Regions from separate parts of the Nicoliella lavandulae genome, predicted to be linked through region 1. Evidence: predicted binding sites of a transcription regulator. Region 1 holds the regulator's gene; the other holds the start of a gene.
The links. Region 1 encodes Rex, which represses fermentation and respiration genes when NADH is low (regulators of the CRP and FNR family bind a similar motif). Its sites were predicted from a motif close to TTGTGAANTANTTCACAA; they were not measured.
Positions count from the first base shown of each region.

Region 1 (10,862 bases):
ACGGTTAACGAAGGCTGAAGCAGATTGGCAAAAACTACACCCAGAAGAGGATTCAAATTCATATGTTGAAAAAATTTAAGAATTGGTACCAAGGGCTGTTCTCAAAAAGTGATCGCTTATTTCGTAAACAACAAATGGTGGTTAAGAACCACATTGTTGAAATTAAAAATGATAAATACTTCATCGGTAAGGCAATGGTCACCGATGTGCCAGAATTACTTAAGATTGAAAAGTCCGTTTATGATGGTCAAACCCCATGGAATTATACAGCAATGCTAAAGGAATTAAAGCGTAGTGATGATCGATTATACCTGGTAATTCGCTACCATGATCAGTTAGTAGCGTTTATTGGTTGTGCGTTCTGGGAGAAAAACCAGGAATGTCACATTACCAATCTGGCAGTTCAAAAGGAATTTCAGCATCGTGGATTAGCTTATTTCCTATTGACCGTAGTGATCAAAAAGGCACGTAAAATTGATTATTCTAAGATTACCCTAGAGGTCCGTAGTAGTAATCACCATGCCCAACATCTTTACACTGACCTTGGCTTCAAGCGGACGGGAATTAAACTCCATTACTATGTTGATAATCAAGAGGATGCTATCGACATGAGCTTAGATATTCGAGAAATGGATACGCGGCCTAATAACTACGGCTTATAGTCTGGAGGAAAAAACGTGGAACGAAACTTAATTATGTCATTTGAATCCAGTTGTGATGAAACTAGTGTTGCAATTATTGAAAATGGCGATAAAATTTTATCAAACGTCGTTGCTACCCAAATTAAGAGTCATAAACGATTTGGGGGAGTCGTTCCCGAAGTAGCAAGTCGGCACCATATTGAAGAAATTACAATTTGTATCAGAGATGCAATGCAACAAGCTGATGTAACCTATGATGATTTAGATGCAGTAGCAGTCACCTATGGTCCAGGGCTAGTGGGGGCACTTTTAATTGGTGTCACCGCTGCTAAAATGGTTGCTTGGGCGCATCATTTGCCATTGATTCCAGTTAACCATTTAGCGGGGCATATTTATGCAGCCCGTTTTGAAAAACCAATTCAATTTCCTGCCTTATCACTAGTTGTCTCAGGTGGGCATACCGAATTAGTTTACATGCCTAAGGAAGGCCAATTTGAAATAATTGGTGAGACTAGGGATGATGCTGCGGGTGAAGCTTATGATAAAGTAGGGCGAGTTATGGGTATTAATTACCCAGCCGGTCCAACCGTGGACGCAATGGCTGCAAAGGGGCATGATACCTTTAACTTCCCGCGGGCAATGGATAAGGAAGCTAACTATGACTTTAGTTTTAGTGGCCTAAAGAGTGCCTTTATCAATACCTATCATCATGCTGATCAAATTGGTGAAAAATTAAATCATGATGATTTAGCTGCTAGTTTCCAAGCGGCGGTCGTCGATGTATTAGTTGATAAAACGATGCGGGCCTTAAAGAACTACCCAGTTAATCAATTGATTTTAGCTGGTGGGGTCGCTGCTAATAATGGGCTACGGACCCGACTACAATCTGCGATCGATAAGCTACCCCAAACTGAATTACTAATGGCGCCTAAGAAACTTTGTGGCGATAATGCTGCAATGATTGGGGCTGCTGGTTATGTCCTATACAAGGAAGGCCACTTTGCTGGCTTAGACCTAAATGCAGATCCTAGTTTAGAATTTGAATGGTCACCAGATGTGGAACAATAAGTTAAATCATCATCCATTAAAAAAATACGCTGTCATGGTTAGATATTTCTAACCATGACAGCGTATTTTTATTATTTTTAACTATCTCTTCTTATTAAAATGGTTCATTTGTTGATATATTTTAGCAAAATTACCCATTGGTCGTTTAGGTTGTCGCTTATTTTTCTTTTGGATTAATTTTCTCTTCGAATTTTGAAGATTATTTTGTTGAGTGTATTGTTGAGATGCTGCTGGGTTGTTTGATGCGGGTGCTGATTGATTCATTGAAGAATTATTTGATGAATTATCGTAATTATTAGTACTAATGTAGTCAGCTGATGCATGGAAATTATTATTCATTGTCCATGTGTATGCAATACTCATAGTAGCAGCTGTTATTGCGATAACAGCCCATTTATTCTTTTTAAGATTCATTTTCATTGTAAATAGCTCCTTGTTTTCTATAGTGATTCTAATTCTAAGCTAAGCTCAGTCCATTGGTCTGATAGCTGATTATTTTGTTGATTTAGTTCGTCGAGTTGCTTTTGCAACTTAGTTAAATCATCTAACTCTTGTGCTGATGCTAATTCTGCCATTTCAGTTTCAATCGCATCACTTTGCGTCGCTAATGCACTCATTTGTTTTTCAATATCTGCAATTTGACGTTCTAATTTCCGCCGTTGCTTTTGATTTTCCTTGCTCTTTTGGTAATCTTGTTTACCACTAGATTGATTATTGGCCTGTGGCTGTGGATTTTGTGCCGCTTGTTCAGCTTCCTTATGCTCTTGTTGAGCAATTTGATCAGCCTTTTTTTCGACATAGTAATCGTAATTACCTAAGTAGCGTTCCGAACCTTCAGCCGTAATTTCAATAATTTCACTAGCCACTTGATTAATAAAGTACCGGTCATGTGAAACAAATAAGATGGTTCCATCGAATAATTTTAACGCATTTTCCAAAACTTCGCGACTTTCAATATCTAAATGGTTCGTTGGTTCATCGAGCATCAAGAAGTTATCATGGCGCATTGCTAATTTGGTGAGCATTAATCGCGCTTTTTCACCACCAGATAAGTTGCCAACTACCTTTTCAACATCATTTCCTGAGAATAAGAAACTACCTAGAATCGTTCGAATTCGGCCTTCAGGTGTGGTTGGGTAGTCGTCCCAAATTTCATTCAATACTGTTTTTTCGTTATGCAGGGAAGCTTGTTTTTGATCGTAATAACCAATGGATACGCCAGTTCCAAATTCAACCTTACCGGCTAACTTAGGTAGTCGTCCTAAAATAGTCTTAAGGAGGGTGGATTTGCCGACTCCATTAGGGCCAATGATGGCAATTGATTGATGCTTCTTTTCATCAATATTAATGGGACTAGCTAACACTTGGTGTTCGTATCCAATTGCTAAGTCGCGAACGGTTAAAACAATATTACCACTTGGCTTTTCTTCAGTAAATCGGAATTGAGCGACCTTATTATTATCAAATGGCTTTTCAATTTTTTGCATTTTTTCCAGTTGCTTACGGCGGGCTTGAGCCCGATTAGTTGTTGATGCTCGTACGATGTTCTTATCGATAAATTCCTTCATCTTTTTAATTTCGGCTTGTTGCTTTTCATAAGCATGCATCCGTTCTGCAAATCGGGCTTGTTTTTGTTTTACGAAACTAGAATAGTCCCCCTTATAGTAAGTAAGGGTCCCATTGTCTAAATCGTAAATTTCATTAACTAATTTATCCATAAAATACCGGTCATGGGAGATGATTAAAAGCGTCCCTGGATAGTTTTGCACATAGCCTTCCAACCACGTGATGGTTTCCACGTCTAAGTGGTTGGTCGGTTCATCTAAGATTAATAAATCACGCTTTTCTAACAGCAATTTAGCTAGTGCTAATTGCGTTTGTTGACCTCCAGATAGTGAATTAACGGGTTGATCATAAAATGATTCATCAAATCCAAATCCATTGAGGACGGCCCGAATTTCGGCTTTATAAGTATAACCGTGATTAGCGGTGAAACTAGCTTGAATGGTGTCATATGATTTAGTTACTTCGGCTAATTGGGCTGGGTTTTGATTAACGTTAGGATCACTCATTTGTGATTCTAATGCGTGCATTTTGTGTTCAGTCTTGATTAGTTCTGCAAAGACACTGAGCATTTCATCCCAAACATTGCGGTCTGAATGTAGACCGGTATTTTGGGATAGATAACCGATGGTTAAGCCGTTTTTGGCAGTAATTTGGCCACCGTCAACAGATTCTTCGCCAATAATCATTTTAACTAATGTTGATTTTCCGGCTCCATTACGACCCACCAATCCGATGCGCGCATGGTTTTCAATGTTCATATTCACATTTGTGAAAATTGGCACACCGTCGAATCTTTTGGTGACGTTATTAATTTGTAAAATTTGCAAGTCCTCACCCCTTTGTTTATTGTAGTTTACGGATAATTTTATCATAATTTAAAGATAATATGAAATTTATGAAACCGATATAATTGATTAATATTTCACAAAGTTTATTTTTGTGATAGAATGATTTGTAAATGTTTTTTTAATGAACGAAATTGCCGGGAGGAAAACTTATGGCAGAGAACAAAATTCCGCGCGCAACTGCAAAACGGTTACCGATTTATTATCGCTATTTAACAATATTACATGATTCTAACGTTGAACGAATTTCTTCCAACAAATTTGCGGACGCCATTCAAGTTGACTCCGCTACGATCAGAAGAGATTTTTCTTACTTTGGCGCGCTAGGTAAACGTGGGTATGGATATGATGTTGAAAACCTACTAGACTTTTTTAAACGGATTTTAAATGAAGACCGTCTAACTAACGTTGCATTGGTGGGGGTTGGTAATTTTGGCCAGGCCTTACTTAATTTCAATTTTCATCGTGATAGTAATGTCCGAATTTCAGCAGCGTTTGATACTAAGGAACGCATGATTAATACCATTCAAAATGGTGTGCCGGTTTATTCATATGATGAATTGGTCCAACAATTAAGGGATCAACAAATTAAGGTGGTTATTTTAACAGTGCCGTCTAAGGTTGCCCAAGAAGTCTGTGATAATGCTATTAAAGGTGGCGCAGAGGGAATCTTAAACTTTACCCAGGTCCGCCTATCAATTCCTGATAACGTAACCGTCCAAAACGTTGATTTAACGAATGAATTGCAAACACTGATCTATTTTATTGAACACTATATCAAATAGGGATTTCCAATTAAATTTGGAGATCCTTTTTTTGAATCAAAATGTTTGCAATTCATTCTAAAAGTCGATATATTAAACTTATAGATTAGCACTGAGTATGTCTAAGTGCTAATTATAATTAAATGTAAACTTAATTGGAGGGATTAATGTGTTAAAGCCATTAGGTGATCGTGTGATCGTTGAAGTAGAAGAAGCAAAGGAAAAGACAGTTGGTGGAATCGTATTAGCTAATAATGCGAAGGAAAAGCCACAAACTGGAAAGGTCGTTGCAGTTGGTGCCGGCCGGGTTCTAGATAATGGAGAAAAAGTTGCTCCAGCTGTTGAAAAGGGTGATACAGTTCTTTTTGATAAGTATTCTGGGACTTCCGTTGACTACGATGGACAATCCTACTTAGTTTTACATGAAAAAGATTTAGTAGCAATTGTTGACTAATTTAAAATTAAAATGATTTATTAAAAAACAAAAATATAATTTATGAGGTGATATTTGATGGCTAAGGAAGTTAAATTTTCAGAAGATGCTAGAAGATCATTACTTAACGGTGTTGATAAGTTAGCTAATACAGTTAAGACAACCTTAGGACCTAAGGGTCGTAACGTTGTGCTAGAAGAAGGAGCAGGTACTCCTAACATTACAAATGATGGGGTAACAATTGCTAAGGCAATTGAATTACCAGATCATTTTGAAAACATGGGTGCTAAGTTAGTAGCCGAAGTTGCATCAAAGACTAATGACATTGCCGGTGATGGGACTACGACTGCCACGGTTTTAACTCAAGCAATCATTAACGAAGGAATGAAGAACGTTACTGCTGGTGCTAATCCAGTTGGCGTTCGTCGTGGGATTGAAAAGGCTACTAAGGTCGCTGTTGAAGCATTACACAAGATGTCTCACGAAGTTAAAGACAAGAATGATATTGCTCAAATTGCTTCCATTTCTTCTGCTAACAAGCAAGTTGGTTCATTGATTGCTGATGCAATGGAAAAGGTTGGTAACGATGGGGTCATTACCATTGAAGACTCCCGTGGGGTTGATACTAGCTTAGATGTTGTTGAAGGAATGCAATTTGATCGTGGTTACATGTCACAATACATGGTAACTGATAACGATAAGATGGAAGCTAACTTAGATAACCCATACATCTTAGTTACTGACAAGAAGATCAACAACATTCAAGATATTTTACCATTATTACAATCAGTAGTTGAACAAGGTCGTTCCCTATTGATCATTGCTGATGATATTGGTGGTGAAGCACTTCCAACCTTAGTATTGAACAAGATGCGTGGAACATTCAACGTTGTTGCCGTTAAGGCACCTGGATTTGGTGACCGTCGGAAGGAACAATTACAAGATATTGCAACCTTAACTGGGGCAACTGTAATCACTGACGACTTAGGTTTGAACTTGAAGGATGCTAAGTTAGATCAATTAGGTCAATCTTCTAAGGTTAATGTTACTAAGGACAGCACTACCATTGTGCAAGGTTCTGGTGACAAGGCTAAGATTGCTGATCGGGTTAACGAAATCAAGACTCAAATCGAAAAGACCACTTCTGACTTTGACCGTGACAAGTTAAAGGAACGCCTTGCTAAGTTAGCTGGTGGAGTTGCTGTTATTCGTGTCGGTGCTGCAACCGAAACTGAATTAAAGGAACGTAAGTACAGAATCGAAGATGCATTGAACGCTACTCGGGCCGCCGTTGAAGAAGGATACGTTCCTGGTGGTGGAACTTCATACATTAACATCTTAAGTGATATTGATGCGATTGAAGCTGAAGGTGACGAAAACACTGGTGTCCAAATCGTACGTCGGGCTCTTGAAGCTCCAGTAAGACAAATTGCTCACAATGCCGGTGTTGATGGTTCTGTTATCGTTGAACACCTTCGTGATCAAAAGCCAGGAGTTGGATACAACGCTGCTGACGGCACTTACGAAGACATGATCAAGGTTGGAGTAATTGACCCAACCAAGGTTAGTCGTTCTGCACTTCAAAATGCTGCATCTGTTTCAGCATTATTGTTAACTACTGAAGCTGTTGTTGCTAATGAACCAAAGGATGACAATAACACCCCAATGCCTCCACAACCAGGTATGGGTGGAATGATGTAATTTAAACTTAATATCGTTCCAAAGGCTTGTTGCTTAGCAACAAGCCTTTTTTGTATGGTCCAATTAGTAAATGAGGTATGCATTATAGTCACAAATGTAGTAAAATTAAGAAATGTATAAATATTTTAAAATATCTTAACAAATATGATTATAAAAGTGGGGTCATTTTAATGTGGCGTTATTTAAAACGATTAATAATCGGAAAGCCGTTAAAATCATCTGATGAAGGTGGCCAATCTTTGAACAAGTTCAAGGGACTGGCATTACTATCATCGGATGCGCTCTCGTCCGTTGCATATGGAACAGAGCAAATTACAGCCGTGCTATTGACGCTTTCAGTAGCAGCGCTGGTTTATCAAATTTGGATTGCGGCGTTAGTGTTAGTGCTATTATTTGCAATTACATTGTCGTATCAACAAATTATCTATGCCTATCCATCTGGTGGAGGGGCTTATTTAGTAGCTAGCGATAATTGGGGTCGCACTGCCGGTCTGGTGGCTGGTGGTTCATTGTTAGTTGACTACATGCTAACCGTTGCGGTATCAACTACCTCTGGAACGGAAGCGATTACGTCTGCAATTCCTTCGCTTTATAATCACCGGGTCTTAATTGCATGTCTAATTGTAATCTTAATCATGTTATTGAACTTACGGGGGATGCGGGAATCAGCATCGATATTGACCGTTCCGGTTTATTTATTTATCTTTATGATTTTCGTGATGATTATCTGGGGTGGTTATAATATTGCTACCGGAAAAATTAGTTATCGTGCAGCGACTGGATTAGGTTCGCCAGTACAAGGGATGACGTTATTGCTATTCTTTAAGGCGTTCTCATCTGGTTCATCGTCCTTGACTGGAGTGGAAGCCATCAGTAATTCCGTGCCGAACTTTAAGAAACCAAAGGAAAAGATGGCATCCCATACCCTAGCCATTATGGCATTAATTCTAGGGTTCTTCTTTGGTGGAATTACCTTCCTCAGTTATTACATGGGGATCAAACCAACTTCGCACGTTACGGTCTTGTCCCAGATTGGGGCAGGGGTCTTTGGTCACGGGGGCATTTTATTCTATGTTCTCCAATTATCAACGGCAATGATCCTAGCAGTGGCTGCTAATACTGGTTTTTCAGCTTTTCCAATTCTTGCCTATAACTTAGCGCGGGATAAGTTCTTACCCCATGCTTACTTGGATAAGGGTGATCGGCTAGGCTATTCGAACGGAATTATTTCCCTAGCAATCGGGGCCTTAATTTTGATCATCATGTTCAAGGGGGAAACGAACCTCTTAGTACCACTTTATTCCATTGGGGTGTTCATTCCATTTACGTTATCACAATCAGGGATGATTATTCATTGGCGTAAGCATAAAGAAGGGGCGTGGGTCCTTAAATCAGCCATAAACTTTGTGGGGGCCTTGATTTCATTGATCTTGGTAATCTTCTTGTTATTACTTCACTTTGCTAACGTGTGGCCTTACTTCGTGGTAATGCCGCTATTGATCTTTATGTTCTATCGAATCAATGAACACTATCGGAATGTAAGTGAACAACTGGAAGTCAATCATCAAGCTAATGAAATTCCAGAAACCTTTAGTGGTTCTACGGTCATCGTTTTAATTAGTGATGTGACTGCGGTAACCACGAAGGCGATTGCTTATGCTAAGTCAATTAGTGATGATGTCATTGCGATGCACGTCTCATTTGATGCGAATCCAGAAAAAGAAAAGAAAACGGCGAGCGACTTTAAGAAGGCCTTTCCTGAAATTCGGTTTGTGGATATTCACTCATCGTATCGTTCGATCATTAATCCAACGCTACGTTTTTGTGACGTCATTGCCAAACGGGCTGAAGACGACGGCAATACTACGACCGTGTTAGTCCCTCAATTCGTGCCTAAGCATCATTGGCAACACATTTTGCATAATCAAAATGGATTACGACTACGGGCAGCTCTTAACTCACGGCAAAATATTATTGTTAGTACCTATAATTATCATTTGAAGAATTAATAAAAAGAGTTATCGCAATTTTGGTAATAATTGTGATAACTCTTTTTGGTTGGGTTGTTTTTAGATTATTAGATTTGTATAATTAATTGTAAATAACTGTTTTTAAGGGGGAGGTGTCAGGTTGAAATTAAAAATAATTGTTTGCTTGTTTGCGACAATGTTGATCTCCGCAGTTTTAACGCCGTTCGTTCGCAAACTGGCGTTTAAGATTGGGGCAGAAGATGATCCAAATAAACGTCGAATGAATAAAATCCCGATGCCAACCATTGGAGGACTGGCAATCTTTGCGGCCTATACGTTTACGACCATGTTCTTATTACGAGGTCAGATGCCAGCAGCACAATTGTGGGGTATGTTCGGTGGTGAAGTGATCATTATCGCTACGGGGATGATTGATGATATTTATGAATTAAGGCCCCGGCAAAAGGTATTAGGCATCACGTTAGCGGCCTTGTTCGTATTTTTCTTTGGCCACGTCAGAATGACGTTATTAACGGTTCCAATATTTGGATCATTTCACTTGGGATGGCTGAGTCTACCTATTACGTGGATTTGGATTTTAGCAATTACCAATGCGGTCAATCTAATTGACGGGTTGGATGGACTAGCAACTGGAATTGCAATCATTGCACTAACAACGATGGGAATTACCGGAATGTTCTTCTTGAATGTAGGCAATACATACGTTTCGATTATGATTTTCACCCTTGTAACTGCATGTATCGGCTTTTTACCTTACAACTTTTTCCCAGCGCGAATCTATTTAGGTGATACCGGCTCTTTGTTTATCGGATTTATGATTGCGGTATTCTCCCTAAACGGATTGAAAAATGCGACGTTCGTGACGGTGATCATTCCGGTAATTATCTTAGGAGTTCCCATTACTGATACAGTATATGCTATCTTAAGACGGTTATTGAATCGTCAACCAATCTCACATGCTGATAAGCACCATTTACACCATCGTTTGATGCAAATGGGGTTGACGCACCGACAAACGGTGTTGGTCATCTATGGAATTGCCATGATTTTTTCATTTATTTCATTGCTATACCCAATTTCTAATTTATGGGGCACGATTTTACTTACGGTGGCCACTTTAATTGGGTTAGAATTATTTGTTGAATCAATCGGCTTGGTTGGTAAAAATCGGCAACCATTGCTGAACTGGATTAAAAAGATTGTTAAAGGGACCACCAGTAAAAATAATCATTAAAAAGGATCGGTCGAACCCATTATTTGAGTTCAATCGATCCTTTTTTATATCGGTCCTTACCTTGATGATAGTCAATTTCAAAGTATTCTTGATCACCAGTTTCAATGGTTGCCCGGTCGTTTAATAGGTTAACGATTTCTTTTTTAAATGCTGCCACTATATCTGCTGGTACGGCAACTACGACGGTTACATTAGCACCATATTGAATGTCATCGATATAGATGTCTTCTTGGTTCAAATGATACTTTAATTGTTCCAAAAGTGGATAGTCAATGGTGATGTTTACCTTAGTTTGTAAGATACGTTCCACTACTCCCACATGGTTAATGGCCTCAGTCGTAGCGTTACTATATGCACGAATTAAACCACCGGCCCCAAGTTTAATGCCCCCAAAGTATCTAGTGACTACAACTGCCACATCGTGGAGTTGTTTTAACTTAATGGCATCTAGAATTGGTAATCCAGCGGTTCCAGACGGTTCACCATTGTCGCTTTTGCGTTGAATATGGTCATCTTGGCCAACCATATAGGCATAGCAGTTATGGGTAGCACTTTTATTTTCCTCAGTGATTTGATCAACGAAGGCCTTCGCTTCTTCCTCGGTTTTGACCCGTTTAAC
Region 1 covers NZ_JAWMWH010000001.1:760,008-770,869, forward strand. The annotation lists gene tsaB (tRNA (adenosine(37)-N6)-threonylcarbamoyltransferase complex dimerization subunit type 1 TsaB) at 1-79, shown strand, start outside; gene rimI (ribosomal protein S18-alanine N-acetyltransferase) at 63-662, shown strand; gene tsaD (tRNA (adenosine(37)-N6)-threonylcarbamoyltransferase complex transferase subunit TsaD) at 696-1,709, shown strand; gene R4146_RS03530 (hypothetical protein) at 1,791-2,129, opposite strand; gene R4146_RS03535 (ABC transporter ATP-binding protein) at 2,150-4,102, opposite strand; gene R4146_RS03540 (redox-sensing transcriptional repressor Rex) at 4,273-4,905, shown strand; gene groES (co-chaperone GroES) at 5,054-5,338, shown strand; gene groL (chaperonin GroEL) at 5,396-7,018, shown strand; gene kimA (potassium transporter KimA) at 7,189-9,027, shown strand; gene R4146_RS03560 (glycosyltransferase family 4 protein) at 9,149-10,243, shown strand; gene R4146_RS03565 (YigZ family protein) at 10,263-10,862, opposite strand, start outside.

Region 2 (10,862 bases), 170 kb from region 1:
CGTTTGCTTGTTTGAAACGAAGTCCATATGAGGTATCAACAACATCAGTACTAGTAACCCCAAAGTGAACCCATTTCTTTTCAGGTCCTAATGATTCTGATACATTTCTGGTAAACGCGACAACATCATGATGCGTAACTGATTCAATTTCAGCAATTCGATTTTCATCAAACTTAGCATTCTTTTTAATCTTCTCAACATCTTCAGCCGGAATATGGCCTAATTTTGACCAAGCTTCGTCAATCGCAATTTCTACTTCTAACCAAGCTTTAAATTGATTGTGCTTAGACCAAATTTGGCCCATTTCACTTCGTGTATATCGATCTATCATTAGCTAATCACCTTTTATTTAAATTTCATTTACGCAATTATTATAACACAAAACCACGTTAATTTTCGGAAAAAAGTGAATATTTATTATTCAAGCTCTTAAAATTGTTTTAAATCCGAACTTTATTTTTTAAAAAACCTCCATTGTTCTTGATTTTTTATTTTTTAATGGTAAAATCTTATAGGTTGCTTAATTTTAAGCAACTCAAAAAATTCTACGAGGTGTTTATATGTCATCAATTGTTATCGTTGGAAGCCAATGGGGAGACGAAGGAAAGGGAAAAATTACTGACTTTTTAAGTCAGCGTGCCGACATGATTGTTCGCTACTCTGGTGGGGACAATGCCGGTCATACGATCGTTATCGACGGGAAAGAATTACATCTTTCCTTAATTCCTTCTGGAATCTTCTTTAATGACAAGCTAAGTGTGATTGGAAACGGGGTTGTTGTTAACCCTAAATCACTCCTTAGTGAATTGAAGTATCTAAATGATAATGGAATTGATACTGATAACCTTCGCATCTCCAGTAGAAGTCACGTAATTATGCCTTATCACATTTTATTCGACGGCTTACAAGAAAAGCTAAAGGATGAAAAAATTGGAACTACTAATAAGGGAATCGGTCCTGCTTACATGGATAAGTTGGAACGAATCGGAATTAGAGTTGCTGACTTAATTGATAAGGACACTTTTGCTGAAAAATTACGCCAAGCCCTCAAGATTAAGAACCAATTTTTAACCAAATTATTCGACGAAGAACCTTTAAAATTTGAAGACATTTTCGATGAATACTATGAATATGGTCAACAAATCAAGAAGTACGTTACTGATACTTCATTATTAATTAACGATGCCTTAGATGAAGGCAAGCATGTCTTATTTGAAGGTGCTCAAGGTGTAATGTTAGATGTCGATCATGGGACTTACCCATTCGTTACATCCTCAAACCCAATTGCCGGTGGTGCCGCAGTTGGTGTAGGTGTGGGTCCTAGTCGGATCAATGAAGTCATCGGAGTATGTAAAGCATATACTTCTAGAGTTGGAGATGGTCCATTCCCAACTGAACTTCACGATGAAGTAGCTGATCGGATTCGTGATATTGCTCATGAATACGGTGTAGTTACTAAGCGACCACGGAGAATTGGTTGGCTTGATGCAGTGGTTTTACGCCATGCTAAGCGTGTATCTGGATTAACTTACCTATCATTAAACTGTTTAGACGTTCTTTCAGGATTGAAGACCATTAAAATTGCTACTAAGTACAAAGTTGATGGTGAAATCATTGAAAACTACCCCGCTAATAATTCAGTGCTTGAACGTTGCGAACCAGTATACGAAGAACTACCTGGTTGGGACGAAGATATCACTAAGTGTAAGACGGTTGACGAATTACCAGTCAATGCACAAAATTATTTAAAGCGTGTTAGCGAACTAGTTGGTATCAAACTTGATACCTTCGCGGTTGGTCCAGATCGTGATGCTACTAACATCATGATTAACGCATGGGACACTGCTGACAAGTAACCCCCATTGTTATTATTGTTTTTTATTTAACGGAGGCGTACAAAATGAAAGTATTTGACTACGAAGATATCCAATTAATCCCAAGTAAGTGTATTATTAAGAGTCGTAAGGAAGCTGACACGACTGTAACTCTTGGTCCCAAGACATTTAAGTTACCAGTCGTGCCTGCTAACATGCAAACGGTAATTAACGAAGAATTAGCTGAATGGCTAGCATCTAATGACTACTTCTACGTAATGCACCGTTTCCAACCTGAAAAGCGGGTTGACTTTATCAAAGACATGCAATCAAAAGGTTTATTCGCATCCATTAGTGTTGGAATCAAAGACAGCGAATATGACTTTATCGATGAACTAGTTGAAGACGGTTTGAAGCCAGAATACATCACTATTGATGTAGCACATGGTCATTCAGACTTTGTAATTAAAATGATCAAATACATCAAGGCCAAATTACCAGAAAGTTTCTTAATTGCTGGTAACCTTGGAACTCCTGATGCAGTCCGCGAAATTGAAAATGCCGGTGCTGATGCTACTAAGATTGGAATTGGACCCGGTAAGGCATGTATCACTAAGCTTAAAACTGGTTTTGGAACTGGTGGTTGGCAATTAGCTGCCCTTAACTGGTGTTCCAAAGCTGCTCGTAAACCAATCATTGCCGATGGTGGTTTACGGACTAACGGTGATATCGCTAAGTCCATTCGCTTTGGTGCTACGATGACAATGATCGGTTCCATGTTCGCTGGTCATGAACAATCACCTGGTAGCGTACTTACCATTGAAGGTAAGCAATACAAGCAATACTGGGGCTCTGCTTCAGATACCCAAAAGGGTGAATACAAAAACGTTGAAGGTAAGCAAATGTTAATCCCATACCGTGGTGACATTAAGGATACCCTTCGCGAAATGCAAGAAGACTTACAATCATCCATTTCATACGCTGGTGGTAAGGATGTTTCTGCCATTAAGACTGTGGATTATGTAATTTTACACTAATTAAAAACTAAAAAACCTCGTTAGCATATCATCATGCTAACGAGGTTTTTTAGTTTAGTGAAACTATTTTAATAGCTTAGCCATGCCTTCGGATAAAGCTTCTAATTTACCGTCTAAGACATCATTTAAATCATTTGATGGGACGTCTAATTCACCATCTTTAATTAAATCTTGAACCCCAATGATAAAGCCAGCAGTTTGTTCATCCAAACCACCCTTTAATAATTGATCCCGATAATCAGCATCAGTTAATGGTACTGGTGAAATTTCTTGACCACTAGCTGCTGTCAATTCTTCAATCAATTCTGGGTATGAAACCGGCTTACCACCGAATTCATAAACGTCCTTAGGGTTATCTAACGTTAAGACCTTTGCGCCCGCCTTAGCGTAGTTTTCCTCACGTGTCCAGCCTGCTTTTCCATCTTCTGCAGAATATGGGAAATTACCAGTTTGAACTGCTAATTTAATGGTACTAAGTTCATTTTGTAAGTACCAGTTATTACGCATAAATGAGTGCTTAATTCCTGATTCCTTAATCCATTGTTCAGTTTTTTTATGGTCTTCAGCTAAGAATGACTTAGCATGATCAGCATCTGGGAAACTAGTATATGCGATAAATTGAACTCCGGCTTGTTTAGCAGCTTCAACAACGTTGTGGTGTTGTTCGCTTCTAGGCATGCCAGGTCCCGGTTGAGATGATACAAATAATAGCTTATCAATGCCCTTAAATGAATCGTTTAGTTGGTCTAATTGAGTGTAATCAGCTGGTCTAATTTCAGTGCCAGCAGGTAGCATTTGCTTAGCCTTATCAACATTTCTAACTAAGGCAACAATGTCTGATGATGGCACTAATTTAGCTAATTCTGCAAAAGCAGTTTGGCCAAAGTGACCGGTCGTAGCAGTAATTCCGTATTTCATAATTAATTCGCTCCTTTATTGATTAAGATTAACTACCTATAGTTTAGCTTACTTTTTGTAAGCAATCAAGTAAAAAGCCAATAAAAAAACGACGAAATTAAATTCGTCGTTTCATAAAATGTATTTTTTAATTAATTGGTTTGATCCTAAATCTTAGTACCAACCGTGGCTTTGCCAGAATGACTTAGCAGCAGACCATGAACCGTAACGTGAAGCTACGTATGAATCAGCAACCTTTTCTTGGTTAGCAGCAGAGTAATCACCATTTAAGTATGATGATGATAATTGATACTTACCAACGTATTGACCATTAGTAGCTGAGTATGAACCACCAGATTCTTGGTTAGCAATCCAAGCCTTAGCAGAAGCATCATCACCAGTAGTAGTACTAGTATTGGTAGTAGCTGTGTTAGCAGTAGTGTTAGCACTAGTAGTGCTGTATGAGCTAGTAGTAGTGTTGTTGTATGAAGAACTAGTAGCTACATTTGGTTGGTAGTTGCTAGCATTACTACTTTGTGCTGCAAAGCTGCTTTGAGGAGCAGCTGAATTAGTAACAGTGGTATTGCCGTTATCTGGTAATACTAAAGTTTCACCAACGTAAATAACAGAATTGTCATTTAAGTTATTTGCACTTTGTAAAGCCTTTAAGTCAACGTTGTATTGACGTGAAATACCCCAGAGCGTATCACCTGACTTAATAGTAACCTTAGTTGATGCATCTGCCTTAGCGGCACCAACACCAGCAACAAATAATCCGGCAGCAACAGTAGTTGAAGCTAAAATTCTCTTTAAGTTCTTATTCCGTAAGATAAAAATCTCTCCTTTGTAAATAACAAAACATAATCACTGGATATCGTTTCCTTGATATCGTTTTCTAGTTCGTTCGCTTGAAAAACGTTAATCCAAATTGATTAACTGTGAGTATTCTACCTACGAGTTATTACACCAAAATATCGTGTATATTAAATAAATACGGGGTTTTTGTAAAATTGTAACAGTTCTGTAATAATTTAAACTTAGTAAGCCGGTATTACTGATTATTTAAAAGCCTAAAATATACAAAATATTGTCTCATTTCTGCATATTTTGTAATATTTCTCAGAAATTAATGATTTAAAATGCTTATTTAATCAGTTTTTAATCAGGCATCGGTCTTGCAAAACTGTATATTTTACTCTGATTCCATTCAGTTCAAACAATTCGAATCAAAATCAATCATTTACCTATTGACTTAAAAAACATTGATTGGGAAATATTCACAAGTACACGATACTTTATTTATTAACAATTATGGTTTATTTATGATCTAAAAGATGATATATTGTGAATGTATTAACAATGTATTGAATTTTATAGGAGGCTACGCTCATGAAAGCAGCTGTCGTAAGACCAAACTCAGATGGATATGTTGATATTAAGGATGTTACGCTTCGTCCTATTAAAAACGGTGAAGCATTAGTAAAAGTTGAATACTGTGGCCTTTGTCACACTGATCTTCACGTTGCCAATGGCGACTTTGGTGATCAACCTGGCCGAATCATTGGCCACGAAGGAGTGGGAAAAGTCATTCAAGTCGCAGATGATGTTGATAGCCTTAAGATTGGCGATCGTGTCTCAATTGCCTGGTTCTTCAAAGGTTGTGGACACTGTGAATATTGTTTAACTGGTCGTGAAACGCTCTGTCGTAACGTCTTAAACGCTGGATTTACAGTTGATGGAGCCATGGCTGAAGAAGTAATCGTTGATGCTAATTACGCCGTTAAAGTTCCAGACGGCCTTGATCCAGTGGAAGCGACTTCCCTCACCTGTGCTGGAGTAACAATGTACAAAGCATTAAAGGTGGGTCAAACTAAACCAGGTCAATGGGTCGAAATTGTTGGAGCTGGTGGACTCGGTAACCTCGGGGTCCAATTCGCTAATAACGTATTTGGCGCTAACGTAGTTGCAATTGCACGTGGCAAAAACCTAGATGAAGCTAAAAAAGTGGGCGCCAAGATTGGCATTGACTATCGGGATGATGATTTAGCAGGTGAAGTTAAAGCCCAAACCGATGGTGGTGCTCATGTATCCGTCATCACTGCCGTTACCCCAGTCGCATTTAACCAAGCCATTAATGCCCTAAGACCAGACGGCCACTTGGTCGCAGTAGCATTACCAAAGGGTAACATGGATCTAAACATTGCTAAAACCGTATTAGATGGAATCCACGTTGAAGGGTCATTAGTTGGAACTCGTGAAGACCTCCGCGAAACGTTCCAATTCGGAGCTGAAGGTAAGGTTAAGCCAATTGTTCATACTAGAAAATTATCAGAAATTAACGATGTTATCGATGAAATGAAAAATGGTAAAATTGTTGGTCGGATGGTCATTGATTTTACAAAATAAATAATAATTAGTAATGAAAAAACACGCTAAATCTAAATTGACTTAGCGTGTTTTTTCGTTATTTAACTGGTTTTAAGTGTTTGATACCAATTCCAGTGTAAGCACTAATAATGGAAAAGACTGGTGAGAACAAACTAACGAACACAAATGGGAGGTAATGAATTGTTGGAACGCCCAACGCATTCGTAACAAACGCACCAGCAACTCCCCATGGTACTAAGTAGTTAATTACAGTTCCCCCATCTTCTAAGGCCCGACTTAAGGCCACTGGGGCTAAATTATTTTCAGCAAATGTTTTCTTGAATGCATTTGCTGGCAAGATAATTGATAAGTATTGTTCACCAATGAAGATATTTACACCAATACAAGTGGCAATTACTGTCGTAATTAAATTACCATCTGATTTCAAACGTTTGGTAAGCGGACTAATCACTGCATCCACAATTCCTAGATGCATTAAAATTCCACCTAACGCAAGGGCAACAAAGATTAAGGACATGGTTCCCATCATCCCTGCAATTCCCCCTCTAGTAAGTAATGTATCAACTTGTGGGTTGTGAGTTCTAGCAACGTATCCATTTTGAATTACGTCGTTCAAACGAACTAAGTTTAATCGATGGTCTTGAATCATTCCAATTCCAGATGACACCACAATGTTAATAAATAACGTTGGAATCGTTGGAATTTTAGACCATGCACAGATGAATAATAAGATGACTGGAATGATTGCCCATGGTGTAATATTGAAGTTTTGATGCAAAGTTTGAATCGTTCCTTGGATGCGATGTAAATCAGCATGCCCATTTCCTTGGCTCATCAATGCGTATAGGATAAACGCCACTACACTGGCCGGTAATGTGGACCACATAATATTTTTAATATGATCAATCAAATCTGCATCAGCAACTGCTGCAGATAGGTTATTGGTTGCAGATAATGGAGAAGACTTATCCCCAAATACTGCTCCAGATAATACCGCTCCAGCAACCATTGCTGGATTGATGCCCATGGTTAATCCAATCCCCATGAATGCAATTCCTAAGGTGGAAATGATTGTAAAGGCACTTCCAATGATCGAACCAACAATTGCACAAACCACAAATACTGACGGTAAGAACCATCGAATACTAATTAATTTAAATCCAAACACCATCAGACTAGGAATGATTCCAGTTGCAATCCAAACCCCAATCAATGCTCCAATTAATAGGAAGATAAATAATGGAACAATCCCATTTTTAATCCCAATCGAAAAACTTTCGTGGATATCATCCCAAGAGAACCCGCGTAACCAGGCCCAAAAAATTAATAACATAATGCCAAATAAAATGGGCACTTCAGGAGTGATTCCAAGTCCAATAATTCCGGCGGCCATAATTGATAATAACGTCAAGAGAACGATAATCCCCTCTTGTAAACTAATCTTTGGTCGTTGCTTATTCATAATTGCCAAATCCTTTCTTAAAAAACAAAAAGTCCCAATTACAAATTAATGTAATTGGGACGACTTTTAATACCGTGGTACCACCCAGTTTAACAGCACAAAAGGCTGTTCACTCTACTAGACGATAACGGGTCTATATCCGTTTCATGCATGAAAATAATTCCGGTATTTCGAATTCATTATCCTGATCGGTTCGCAGCAACCACCGACTTCCTGACGCCCAGATAATGCTCTACTTAAATGGAATGTAAACATTTCTTAATTGATTATTAAAAATATTAGCATTTCTTAATCTCAATGTCAATTTAAGATTTAATCTATTTCCGCAATTTTTTGTTCGATAAATTCAGCTAATTTAGGTTCTGGAAAAATGCCAGACACCTTTTCAACACCCTTACCGTCTTTAAATACAACTAGACTAGGGATACTAAACACCTTATACTGCTCTGCAATATCTTGATTATCATCCACATTGAACTTACCAAATTGTACCTGGTCACCATATTCGGCTTCTAAATTCTTAATAATTCGATCCATAATTTTACATGGTCCACACCATGGGGCCCAAAAATCAATAATCGTTAGTGGATTATCAACAAATTGATCTAATGTATCCCTCGTTACTTTAGTGGTCATTAGGATTCGTCCCCTTCTTTTTTCTAATCATATGAATAATCAATGTAATAATCACCGTTGCAAATACCACTCCACTGAATAAAAGCGGTGGCAATTCAATATCAATGGCTGGAATTGATATGAATAGTTTAATTGCAATAAAGCCAATTAATACATATGCCATGGATTTTAATTCTGGAATTTTCTTCATTAATATCATGATAACTTCGGCAACCCCACGCATTGACAGAATTCCAATCATCCCACCAATTAAAACAATTACGGGGTTGGGCGATACTGCTAATGACGCCAATACAGAGTCCACTGAAAAGACGATATCCATCATTTCAATTTGTAACACTGTCATCCAAAATAACTTCCGATGGTGCTTTGGATCAGTTGATTTTGTCTTTTTAACCTGTTGTTTTGACTTCTTTCGACTAAAGAAGTGTTTATAAACTAGATAAGCTAAGTAAAGACTCCCAATTACTTTAATTTCCCATAAGTGAATTAGGAACGTCCCCAATCCAATTACGATAAATCTGAAGACATAGGAACCCCAAATTCCATAAAATAATGATTCTTCTTGAAGTTTCTTAGTCGGTAAGGACTGTGTTTGAGCAGCTAATACCACCGCATTATCAACAGATAACAAACATTCAATTAACACCAACGAAAGAATAATTAGCCAATCATTCCCTGACGTAACCACCGTTGCCCAGTTGTGGGGGTCAAAGAATGGACCATACATTTTAGATAAAATTTCCAGCATCGATCTTCCCTTCTAAAAATAATAATTTAACAATTAAATTATATTATACCTTGCGTATAAATTGCTAGTGTTAGACTAATTTTTATTTAGCGCTTGAATATCATACCGACTCAAATTATAAACTTTAATGACCTTAATGAGTTTTTCAGCATACTTAGGATCAGTGGCATATACATTCTTTTGTAGTAAGTTAGCTGCTTCCACATAACTCGTTACATTATCATCTTTAATAAAGTGGGTCTTAATTGATTTATCGTGGTCCTTAATTGCAGCTTCTAGGCTTGGATACTTTCTAAACTTAGCTGCAACGGTAATTTTCTTGCCGTTAACATATTCAGCAGTGTCATATGATACTGATTGGCCTTGGTATTCACCCTTAATCCCGAATGGGTTTTTAGCAACTTGATATAGTTTAGAATTTCCCCAGTCAGATTCCAAGATGGCTTGCGCAATTACGATACTAGGCAATACATGAAAATCATTTTGATAAACCCGAATGGATGGTTCAGCAACTTGTTTAACGAAGGCCCGTCGTTGTTTAATTTGTTGAATTTCTTCTGAAGTTAATTGGCTACTAGACTGCGATTGCGGCTGGGCGCTTTCCAATCGGTTACTAATTTTACGGATTGCAAACCCAAACACTAATACTGCCAAAACAACGACAATGATTAAAATTGCAATCCAATGACTGTGCTTCTTTTTATTTAGTGGGTTTTGCCGGGGTGAGAAATTATCTTTTTTAGATCTTTTATTATTCATTAGTTATCCTCGATTCATCATACGGTCAATTTTATATACAATATATTTAATTATAGTAAGAAATTTACAAAACGAAACAATATTTTTAGATTTTTTCAACTTTTTTATAAATTTCATACGCAAAACACGCCGTTATAATCTATAATGATAGTTAATTATATATATAAAGGATAGATCATTTTGATAAACACTCAATTAGTCAACAACAAATTCAACTGGATCAAAGTTGAAAATCCAGATGAGAAAGACCGTGCTAAACTAAGGAATAACTATCAAATTCGTCAAGATATCCTAGATTATGCGATGGATATCCATGAACGGCCGCGGATCGAAGTTGATGAGGAAAAAAACTATCGCTTATTTATTTACGATGCGCCTATTCACCCCCGTTTTAAAGGTGATATCAGTGTTGAGCCAATCGGCCTATTAATTACTGACGATACACTATTTACGTTCACTAGAAAGCGAACCGCGTACGTAGTTCCACTGATTAATGGCATTTTACAAAATCCTAATATCAAAGATCCAACTTTCATTTTTGATTTAATCCTAGAGACGTTATTTCAAATTACCACTAAGTTCTTTGATTTCATTAACAATGCCAATCGTGAACGAACTGACATTCAAACGCACTTGACCCATCAAGCCAACCGTGACTCGATTAACCAGCTACTAGGGTTACAAACTAAGACGGTTTACTTCTTAACGGCATTAACTGCTAACTCTGAAATGCTATCGACTGTTCAACGTTTATTTAAAAATCAATTCACTGATTTTCAAGCAGCTCGAATCGAAGACATCATCATTGAAGCTAACCAAGGACTTTCAATGGCTCAAGTATCAAGTAGTGTGACCCGTGAAGTTGCTGATGCTTATTCTAATTTATTAGATAGCAACCTAAACTCCACCATGAAATTTTTAACAATTTTCTCACTAATCTTGTCGGTGCCTAATATCGTATTTGCCTTTTATGGAATGAACGTGAACCTGCCATTTGCAAGCTCACATATGGGATGGGTAATTACTCTCTTCATCTCAATTATTCTATGTATCATTGTTTGGATTTTCTACCATCGCCATTTTTCATAAGTTTAATCTATTTTAAAGGAGTCTTTATA
Region 2 covers NZ_JAWMWH010000001.1:590,714-601,575, reverse strand. The annotation lists gene purB (adenylosuccinate lyase) at 1-331, opposite strand, end outside; gene R4146_RS02765 (adenylosuccinate synthase) at 561-1,856, shown strand; gene R4146_RS02760 (GMP reductase) at 1,901-2,851, shown strand; gene R4146_RS02755 (NAD(P)H-binding protein) at 2,915-3,769, opposite strand; gene apf (aggregation-promoting factor) at 3,923-4,552, opposite strand; gene adhP (alcohol dehydrogenase AdhP) at 5,138-6,154, shown strand; gene nhaC (Na+/H+ antiporter NhaC) at 6,213-7,598, opposite strand; gene trxA (thioredoxin) at 7,911-8,234, opposite strand; gene R4146_RS02730 (TerC family protein) at 8,224-8,985, opposite strand; gene R4146_RS02725 (glycoside hydrolase family 73 protein) at 9,061-9,744, opposite strand; gene R4146_RS02720 (magnesium transporter CorA family protein) at 9,925-10,833, shown strand; gene R4146_RS02715 (MMPL family transporter) at 10,862-10,862, shown strand, end outside.
Region 2: adhP (alcohol dehydrogenase AdhP) is a predicted target of Rex. The motif match lies at 5,091-5,108, and genes of this name have one in related genera.